DNA from 3 places in the Aminobacter aminovorans genome. Region 1 is predicted to be linked to each of the others. Evidence: predicted binding sites of a transcription regulator. Region 1 holds the regulator's gene; each other region holds the start of a gene.
The links. The regulator LexA, encoded in region 1, represses DNA repair genes until DNA is damaged. The targets are predictions, from matches to a motif close to TGTTCNNNNTGTGTTCNG.

Region 2: a site for LexA is predicted at 1,967-1,984, ahead of DY201_RS03265 (YifB family Mg chelatase-like AAA ATPase). Genes of this name have one in related genera too.
Region 3: a site for LexA is predicted at 1,656-1,673, ahead of DY201_RS20005 (ATP-dependent helicase). Genes of this name have one in related genera too.

What each region holds. Positions count from the first base shown of each region.
Region 1 covers NZ_UFSM01000001.1:3,024,295-3,027,554, reverse strand. The annotation lists gene moaC (cyclic pyranopterin monophosphate synthase MoaC) at 1-183, shown strand, start outside; gene DY201_RS14915 (molybdopterin molybdotransferase MoeA) at 184-1,389, shown strand; gene lexA (transcriptional repressor LexA) at 1,496-2,212, shown strand; gene DY201_RS14905 (ComEC/Rec2 family competence protein) at 2,318-3,260, opposite strand, start outside.
Region 2 covers NZ_UFSM01000001.1:677,062-680,321, reverse strand. The annotation lists gene DY201_RS03270 (transglutaminase-like cysteine peptidase) at 1-79, shown strand, start outside; gene DY201_RS03265 (YifB family Mg chelatase-like AAA ATPase) at 298-1,830, opposite strand; gene DY201_RS03260 (sensor domain-containing diguanylate cyclase) at 2,113-3,153, shown strand.
Region 3 covers NZ_UFSM01000001.1:4,065,900-4,069,159, forward strand. The annotation lists gene DY201_RS19990 (hypothetical protein) at 359-919, shown strand; gene DY201_RS19995 (hypothetical protein) at 1,024-1,398, opposite strand; gene DY201_RS20000 (hypothetical protein) at 1,395-1,649, opposite strand; gene DY201_RS20005 (ATP-dependent helicase) at 1,801-3,260, shown strand, end outside.

The sequences.
Region 1 (3,260 bases):
ACGGCGCTCGCCCGTGTCACCGGCAAGACCGGCGTCGAGATGGAGGCGCTGACCGCAGCGTCGGTCGCCTGCCTGACCATCTACGACATGGCAAAGGCCGCCGATCGCGGCATGGTGATCTCGGGCATCCGGTTGGTCGAAAAAACCGGCGGCAAGTCCGGCGACTACAAGGCGGCTGAATAGATGGCCCTGCTGCCCGTCGCCGACGCCCTGGCGCGCCTGCTCGACGGTGCTGAGCCGCGCTGCACGGAGACTGTTGCTCTTGCCCAGGCCGCGGGTCGGGTTCTGTCGGCGCCGCTGCATGCCCTGCGCACCCAGCCGCCCTTTGATGCATCCGCAATGGACGGCTACGCGGTGCAGGCCGCCGACATCGCTTCGCTGCCGGCGCGTCTCAAGGTCATCGGCCAGGCACCCGCCGGCAAGCAGTTCACGGGCACCGTCTGTCCAGGCGAATGCGTCCGCATCTTCACCGGAGCACCGGTACCTCGAGGCACTGATACCGTCGTCATTCAGGAGAACGTTCGCGATCTCGGCGATGGCGAGATCGAGGTGGTCGAGCCGACGAGTGCCGGCCGCAATATCCGCGCCAGGGGTCTCGACTTCAAGCAGGACGACCTCATTCTGGATGCCGGACGCGTGCTCGACCCGGCAGCGCTCTCGCTGATCGCGGCTGCCAACCATCCCGGCGTCGAAGTGCTACGGGCACCTCTGGTAGCCATCATCGCCACCGGGGACGAACTGCTGCCGCCGGGCAGCAACCCCGGACCCGATCAGATCATTGCCTCCAACGCCTATGGTGTCGCGGCGATCGTTCAATCGGTCGGCGCGCGCGTGCTCGATCTCGGCATCGCCGCTGACCGCACCGAGGCAATCGCCGCATTGGTGGCGAAGGCGCTCGCAGCGGACGCTGACGTGATCGTCACGCTGGGCGGTGCTTCGGTCGGCGACCATGACCTCGTCCATCGAGTCCTCACCGATCTCGGCATGGCTCTCAACTTCTGGAAAATCGCCATGCGGCCCGGCAAGCCGCTGATGTTCGGCCGGCTTGGCGCCAGCCGCTGCGTCGGCCTGCCGGGAAATCCGGTCGCCAGCCTGATCTGCTCGCAGATCTTCCTGAAGCCCTTGGTGGCGAAGCTCGGTGGACGTTCCTATTCGCACGACATGCGCACGGGCATTCTCGACACGGCAATGGCCGCCAATGATCTGCGCCAGGATTTCGTCCGTGCGGCCGCGCGTGAAACCTCTGAGGGTCTCGTCGTCACGCCTTACCTGGTCCAGGATTCCTCGATGCTGCGCACGCTGGCCGCCGCCAACTGCGCCATCGTGCGGGCGCCCTTCGCACCGGCGATCGATGCCGGCAGCGCCTGCCAGGTGATGATGCTTCGCTGAAGCAAGCGCCTCCAGCCTTCACGAAATATCAACGGTTGCGGAACACAACTGGAACATATAGTGTTTGTTCTGGGTTTGTTTTTCTTCTGATTCCTCGGGGGTGGCGATGCTGACGCGCAAACAACACGAGCTTTTGCTATTCATCCACGAGCGGCTGAAGGAGGCGGGCATTCCGCCGTCGTTCGACGAGATGAAGGAAGCACTCGACCTCGCCTCCAAGTCCGGCATCCATCGCCTGATCACAGCTCTGGAAGAGCGCGGCTTCATCAGGCGCCTGCCCAACCGGGCCCGTGCACTCGAAGTGCTGCGCCTGCCCGATTCCATCGCGCCAGGCCTGAACGCGGCGAGGAAGTTCTCGCCCAGCGTCATCGAGGGCAGCCTTGGACGCAAACCGGATCCTTCACGCAGCATGTCGGCCGGCAATGACGACGATGTTGCATCGGCGGTTGCCATTCCCGTCATGGGACGCATCGCGGCCGGTGTGCCGATCGACGCCATCCAGCACAAGACCCATTCGATTTCAGTGCCGCCTGACATGATCATGGGCGGCGAGCATTACGCGCTTGAGGTCAAGGGCGACTCGATGATCGAGGCCGGCATCTTCGACGGCGACACTGTCGTCATCCGCAGTTCGACCACGGCCAATCCGGGCGAGATCATCGTCGCCCTTGTCGACGATGAGGAAGCGACGCTCAAGCGCTTCCGCCGCAAGGGCGCCTCGATCGCACTCGAGGCCGCCAATCCCGCTTACGAAACCCGCATCTTCGGGCCCGACAGGGTCAAGGTGCAGGGCAAGCTTGTCGGACTGATCCGCCGCTACTGATTTTCGGAGATTGCGGACTGCAAACATCGAAGGGCGGCTTTGACTACCGTCTGTGACTGTTCAGTATGCCGACCGCAATCCGCTACCCGGCCGATCTGCGCTTGGCTATGGTGACGCTGCTGGTGACTGCGTTGGGGCGGGTGTCGGCCTCTCTGGCTGTACCGTAGGTTGCGCCGTCGGCGCTTTCGGAGGTCTCTCGGCACGCTTGTAGGACGCCAGTCCCCGTGCTTCGCGTGAGAACTGGCGCTGGATGTGCCACGGGCGGTAGGGTTCTGGCACGGCGTGGCGAATGTCGATCTTCAGGCTGCTTGCTGTCTGATGCGTGATGAATATCGCGGCACTGCCGAGGCGCGCCAGTTCGCGCTTGGTAAGCACAACAGGCGCGGTCGACGTCGCCCCGGAGCAGATTCCGCCGGCCGTGGCATCGTCGACCACGATGAAATCCGCGCTGTCGCAGGCACGTGCAGCGGCTTCAGCATTCGCCGCATGGATGATCCGCTCGCCCGCCGCTCCTTGGACAGCACAGAGTTCCTCGCCGCAGACGAAGTTTCCTGCGGCCGCGACATTCACTGACGGTTTTTTCGCACTCGGGTCGGATGAATTGTCCGTACCGGCGGCGCGATCCATCGCCGGGCGTGCCGGGCTGACGACAGTTTCGGCCATCAGCGCGCGCTGCCAGTTGTCGACGGTGAATTGGTTCGGCCGGGCGCGATTGACGGCCAGCTTGCCGCCGCCGACCGGCACGCCGACGAGGCGGCCGTCTTCCGAAACGAGGACGTCTGGCGTTTCCGTTTCCACCACCATCAGCAGTCCTAGGGCAGCGAAGGGCAGTGCCGCTATGCGCAGCCAGGTCGTCGCCGTCGACGCAATGACGAGTGCTGCGGTGAACAGCAGCACTGCATGCGGCGAAACAAGGCCAACCGCGTCGACCGGCGAATATGCCGAGAACCACGTGGCGATGCCAATCATTCCTTTCAGGCCGGCCCCCATCGTGTCGAGGAAGAGGCCGTCGAGCCCGAGCGGCATGAAAATCCCTGCCATGACCGCG
Region 2 (3,260 bases), 2.3 Mb from region 1:
GCGCCAGTCAGCGGAGAACACCGGCCGCTGGGTAACGATCCGCGAAGGCCAGCCGATGCTGGTCGGCTCCGTCAAGTAGCGCTTCTTCCCGATCCTGCTGCCGCTTGTCCAGGATGCGGCCCATGACGATGCGTGGTGCCCGCCGGTCCGACGCAAGCGATGGCGCCAAAGCGCTTGGCCCTCCAGAGCCACGAAGTTGAGTTCTGCCGGCGCCGCGCAAGTTGTCGGGTTCGCCTCAGCTGCCCCTGCTTCCCAGGCAAAACCCTGGCTGGACTGCGCTTGGGGTGTTCCCTCCTCCTACGCCGCCTGCGCCATCCGCTCGGCGCTGATGCGATATGAAATGGCCTCAGCAAGGTGGATGCGTCCGACGGTGTCGTTGCCGTCGAGATCTGCCAGCGTGCGTGCCACCTTGAGCACGCGGTGATAGGCGCGGGCGGAGAAGCCGAGCTTTTCGCTGGCGTCGCGCAACAGCGAAAGCCCTGCGGCGTCGGGCGCGGCGATGTCTTCGATCAGGCCTGCCGCGCATTGCGCGTTGGTGGTGGCACCTGACACTCCATGGCGTTCGAGGCGCTCGCGCTGGATGGCGCGTGCCCGCGCGACGCGCAATGCGACATCGGCGCTGGCTTCCGACCTGCCGCCGCGGATGAGGTCTGTGGCGGAGACTGCAGGCACATCGATGCGCAGGTCGATGCGGTCGAGCAATGGCCCTGAAATGCGCGCCTGGTAGTCGGACTGGCAGCGCGTGCCGCGCAGGCAGCGATAGCCGGGTTCGCCGGCCATGCCGCAGCGGCACGGGTTCATCGCCGCGACGAGCTGAATGCGCGCCGGATAGGTGATGCGGTGATTGGCGCGCGCGATCATGCATTCGCCGGCTTCGAGCGGCTGGCGCAGCGAATCGAGCACCTGCGGGGTGAATTCGGGGAACTCGTCGAGGAAAAGAACGCCGTGATGGGCGAGCGACACCTCGCCCGGCCTCGCCTTCAGGCCGCCGCCGACCATCGCCGCCATCGAGGCCGAATGATGCGGCGCGCGGAACGGCCGCCTGTCGGTGAGCTTGCCCTCGGCGAGCTCGCCGGCGATCGAGGCGATCATCGACACTTCGAGCAACTCCTTGGGCGAAAGCGGCGGCAGGATCGATGGCAGCCGCGCCGCCAGCATCGACTTGCCGGCGCCGGGTGGACCGACCATCAAGAGGTTGTGGCCGCCGGCGGCGGCTACCTCGAGCGCGCGCCTGGCGCTTTCCTGGCCCTTGATGTCGGCAAGGTCGGGCAGGTCGCGCGCCGCCGCACGAATACCGGGCTCCGGCCGGGACAGCACCTGGGTGCCGCGAAAATGGTTGGCGATGGCAATCAGGCTGCGCGGCGCCAGAATGTCGATGTCGGCGCCAGCCCAGGCGGCTTCCGGTCCGCTGGCGGCAGGGCAGATCAGCCCCTTGCCGTCGGCATTGGCGCCGATTGCCGCAGGCAATGCTCCTGCTACCGCCGAAATGGTGCCGTCGAGCGACAACTCGCCGAGCACCACATAGGCGGCGAGCGCATCGCCCGGCAGGGCGCCGAGTGCTGCCATCAGCCCGAGGGCAATCGGCAGGTCGTAGTGGCTCCCTTCCTTGGGCAGGTCGGCGGGTGCGAGATTGACAGTGACCTTCTTGGCTGGCATCGACAGGCCGGACGCGTGCAGCGCGGCCTGCACCCGCTCGCGGCTTTCGGCCACCGCCTTGTCGGGCAGGCCGACGATCTGCATCCCGACCTTGCCGGGCGCTACCATCACCTGCACGTCGACGGGAACCGCCTCGATGCCCTGGAACGCGACAGTGCGCACGCGTGAAACCATGCTGCCCTCCCTGTAGCGCCGCGCCCCTTGAGGCGGCACGGATGCGCTGTGGCAATTCATGCACGTTGCTGCAGGCAGGCGGCCCCTCGCCTGCTTAAGCCTCGGCCAAAGACAAGCATAGATTGCAAATGTGCGCAAGAACAATTCAAGAACACGTGCGTCGGCATGGGTGCGTTCGGGATATGTTAACCCTGGCGCTCAGCAATCTGCCGTGACGGTATTAGAGAGAGGGAATATTAAGCGCCCTCGCGCGAAGCTCTGCCTGAAACAGGGGCTATTCACATGCGCAGTCCGGCATCGCGGCACATACGGCGACGGGCCGTTCTCCGGCAACGCGATGCCACGATCGTCGGGCTGGAGGCCAGGCTTGACGCGCAGGCAGCGCTGATCCGCGAACAAGCGGCCTCGCTGGCGCACAGTCAGAAGATCTTCGACCGTTCCTCGGCCGCTGCTCGTATCGGCGTGTGGCAATGCAACCTCGCCGACCAGGCGCTGCATTGGACCGATATGGTCTATGATCTTTTCGACCTGCCGCGTGGATCACCTCTCGTCCGCGAAGAGATCGTCAAGTGCTACACGGCGGCTTCCGCCGTCGAGCTGCACGCCAAGCGCAGCAAGGGGATTGCCGAACGCACCGGCTTCGGGCTGGACGCCGAGATCGTGACGGCGAAGGGCAATCACCGCTGGATCCGCATCACCGCCAGCGTCGAGTGCGAGGATGGTGTTGCCGTGCGTATCTTCGGCATGAAGCAGGACATCACGGAAGAGAAGATTCTCGCCGACCAGACCCGCTACCTCGCCGAATATGATGTCCTGACGGGGTTGGCCAACCGCAGCCGCTTCCAGTCGAAACTCTCGGAAGTGACACCAGACGGCGACGACCGTCCGTCGCTCGGCGCGCTGCTGCTGGTCGACCTCGACGGTTTCAAGCAGATCAACGACACCTTCGGCCATGTCGCTGGCGACGAGTGCCTGAAGGAAGTGGCCCGGCGCCTGGAGAGCGCATGCGCCAGTGTCGACCTCGTCTCGCGCATTGGCGGTGACGAATTTGCCGTGTTGGTTGGTCCGGGACTCGATCTTGCGGCGGTAGCGGAACTGGCGCGTGAGATAATCGACAAGGTCGGCAGGGCCGTCGACCATGGCGGCCGGGCGCTGAAACTCGGGGCATCGATCGGCATCGCGCTCCATGAAGAATGCACGCCCTCGGACTTGCTGGTGCGGGCCGACACTGCGCTCTACGCCGCCAAATCGGCGGGCCGCAACACGTTCCGGATATTCAAGGCAGCGGAGACGGCAGGGGTGAGAAACCCGCGCGCTGCCTGAGGCAGCCGGGTTTTGCCCGCCGGCGAGCCTCGACCGGCCCTGCCGGGGCCGCACCCTCGACGCAGAGGGTTGTTCCGGGCCAGGCGGGCTGCTAGGGAAACCACGAG
Region 3 (3,260 bases), 1.0 Mb from region 1:
AGCTCCCCGGAGGTTGTTGCAACTGATACCATGGTGTTTTCGCCCTCTGCCGAGCGGCCAAGAGTGCATGCACAGAGGCCAGTTTCAAGTCAGGGTAGAGCAGCCCGGTAGCTCGCCTGGCTCATAAGCTGTTGCCTCCTGCAACCAGCCTTCCCGAGGCCACAGCTTCGCGCTGGTCGCGGACCTTGGAAATGGTTAGTTCCATGTCCTTCTGAAGTTCATAGAACTGGTATGCCAGTGATGCGATTGACTGAAGACGTCGAACAGCAGAGATGTAGCCGAAAGTTTCGGCACCGGAGCCAGGCACTGTTGCGATCGATGCGACGGCGGCAACAAGTTCAAGGCATGGGGAACAGTTATGCGCAGCAACGTCGGCTTTCCCGCTGGATTAATCTGCCTGTCTGTTTGCCTCATGTTGATGGTCTGCGCGGCCGCGCTGGCCCGGCCGGTAACCGAAACGGAACGGCAGGCGCTGGAAAAACAGATAGCGTCCTTTTCCCGGGCGTTAGAGACGAAGGCCTATGACGACATCGCCGATGTCACGCCGCCGCGCCTTGTCGATCACCTCGCGAAAACGGCACAGATGGAGCCGGGCGAGCTGCGCCGCGCGATGGTCGAGCAGATGAAGGTCGCGCTCGCCGCGGTTCGGATCGAAAGCTTTAGCTTCGACATGGCCAAGGCGGAATATCGGGAGCTTTCCGGCGGCCATCCCTATGCTTTGGTGCCCACCGAACTGATCGCCGTGGACCCGAACGGGGTTCGAACACGCTTCCGGTCGCAGACGCTGGCCTTGCTCGATGGCAACAGCTGGTATCTGATCCGCCTGCAGGAGGCGCAGCATCTGCTCTTGCTGCAAAAGGCCTATCCGGAATTCACCGGCGTCGAGTTCCCGCGTGGCTCGATGGAGCTGCTCAAATAGCCATCGATGATGCGAAAAGCGCGGGCCGGCCGAATGCGGGCGCGTTGCTCAAGCAATGCCGGCGAGGGCGATGCCGGTGAGAGCGATGCCGGCGAGGTATGTGCCTAGCCATCGCGACGCGGCACCAGGCAGAGATCCCGACTGCGGCAATCGATGCTTCGGCCGGTAATTCTCTCCAGAACGGCGTCCAGACCGGCGACGTGGTGATGCAGCAGCGCATAGGTCTCGTTGAATGGCTTCAGGCTGATGAAGCACTTCTGGATCGCCATACGCAAAGGGATCGCCGCCAGGACAATCGCCTCGATCTCGCTCTCGGTCAGTCTGTCGTTTCTGTTGTGCCCGCGCGACATGTTTGCTCCTGCCTGACCGGCATGCCACGCGACCGCGATGCGAGCAGGCCGGCGGATCCTTTTTCCCTCACCATCCCCTGGCGCGCCCCTGATCGCCGAGGGGATACGCAGTTCATCCACGACGCTCATCGGTCCGGCGCGCGATGCGACGTCGACATCCCCAGCAGCTGCACCAGTTCCTCATATTTCGCGCCGCAGCGGTCATAGATGTTGAACGTCTTGTTCGCAGTGCAGCCGATGCGCGCAATGATCTCGTCCAGCAGATGCGTCAGCGTGCGGTCGCCGCCTGCCCTCACCATGGCGTCGCGGTCGTATTGCTTGCGCATCCCGCATTTGTCGCAGGAGACGATGACCTTGTCGGAGGGAAATTCTGATAACATCGGCATGAGAACAAAATAGGAACAAATTCCTCCGGGAGTCAATTCACATTGCGCTGACGGAAGGGCAATGTTCCGCGCCGCGCGCAGGCTTGGCCCGCCGGATCCGGTGCAGGCCGTTGCGAACGAAACGGAAACGATGCTTCATGCCCGCATGAACATCGCCCTCCGTGATTCGGCAGCAGAGCCGGGTTATCTCTCCCGCTTGAATGCGGGCCAGCGTGCTGCCGTCATGCAGGGCGACGGCAATGTTTCCGCACCGCTGCTGATCATTGCCGGCGCCGGCTCGGGCAAGACCAACACGCTCGCCCACCGGGTTGCCCATCTCATCGTCCGCGGCGCCGACCCCAGGCGCATCCTGCTGATGACCTTCTCGCGCCGGGCCGCCGCCGAGATGACCAGACGCGTCGAGCGCATCGCCGCCGACGTGCTGAAGGAGCGCGCGGCGAGCCTGATGGAGGGGCTGAACTGGGCCGGCACGTTCCATTCCGTCGGCGCCAGGCTGCTCCGGGACTATGCGCCCGACATCGGGCTCGAGCCCGCCTTCACCATTCATGACCGCGAAGACTCGGCCGACCTGATGAACCTGGTTCGCCACGAGCTCGGTTTTTCCGAAACCGAGAACCGCTTTCCGACCAAGGCGACCTGTCTTGCGATCTATTCCCGCGTCGTCAATTCCCAGGAAACGATCGAGGCGGTGCTCGGCCACGCCTTTCCCTGGTGTGTCGGCTGGAGCGACGAGCTGAAGCGGCTGTTCGGGGCCTATGTCGAGGCCAAGCAGGCGCAGAACATCCTCGATTACGACGACCTTCTGCTCTACTGGGCGCAGATGGCCGCCGAGCCGGAGATCGCAGCACATCTCGGCCAGCGTTTCGACCACATCCTCGTCGACGAATACCAGGACACCAACAGGCTGCAGGCAGCGATCCTGACGGCGATCAAGCCCGACGGCCGCGGCCTGACGGTGGTCGGCGACGACGCCCAGTCGATCTATTCGTTCCGCGCCGCCGAAGTGCGCAATATCCTCGACTTCCCCAGCCTGTTTGCCGAGCCTGCCCAGGTGGTCACGCTCGACCAGAACTATCGCTCGACCGACGCCATATTGAACGCCGCCAATGCGGTCATCGGCGAGGCCGAGGAGCGCTTCACCAAGAACCTCTGGACCGAGCGCAGGTCGCTGGAAAAGCCTGTTATCGTGACGGTCGCAGACGAGGCCGAACAGGCAAGCTATGTCTGCGACGAGGTGCTGAAGGAGCGCGAGGCGGGCACGCTGCTGAAGGAGCAGGCCGTGCTGTTTCGCGCAGCCCACCATTCGGGGCCGCTCGAGGTCGAGCTCACCAGGCGCAACATCCCCTTCGTCAAGTTCGGCGGGCTGAAGTTTCTCGATGCCGCCCATGTCAAGGACGTGCTCGCCATCCTGCGCTTCGCCCAGAACCCGCGCGACCGCATCGCCGGCTTCCGGGTGATGCAGCTGATGCCGGGCATCGGCCCGTCATCGGCCGCCAACGCCATCGACAGCATGGAGCAGTCGCTCGACCTGGAGATGGGCCTGGCGCGCTTCGTGCCGCCGGCCCGGGCGGCAGCCGACTGGCCCGGTTTTGTCGCGCTGTTCTC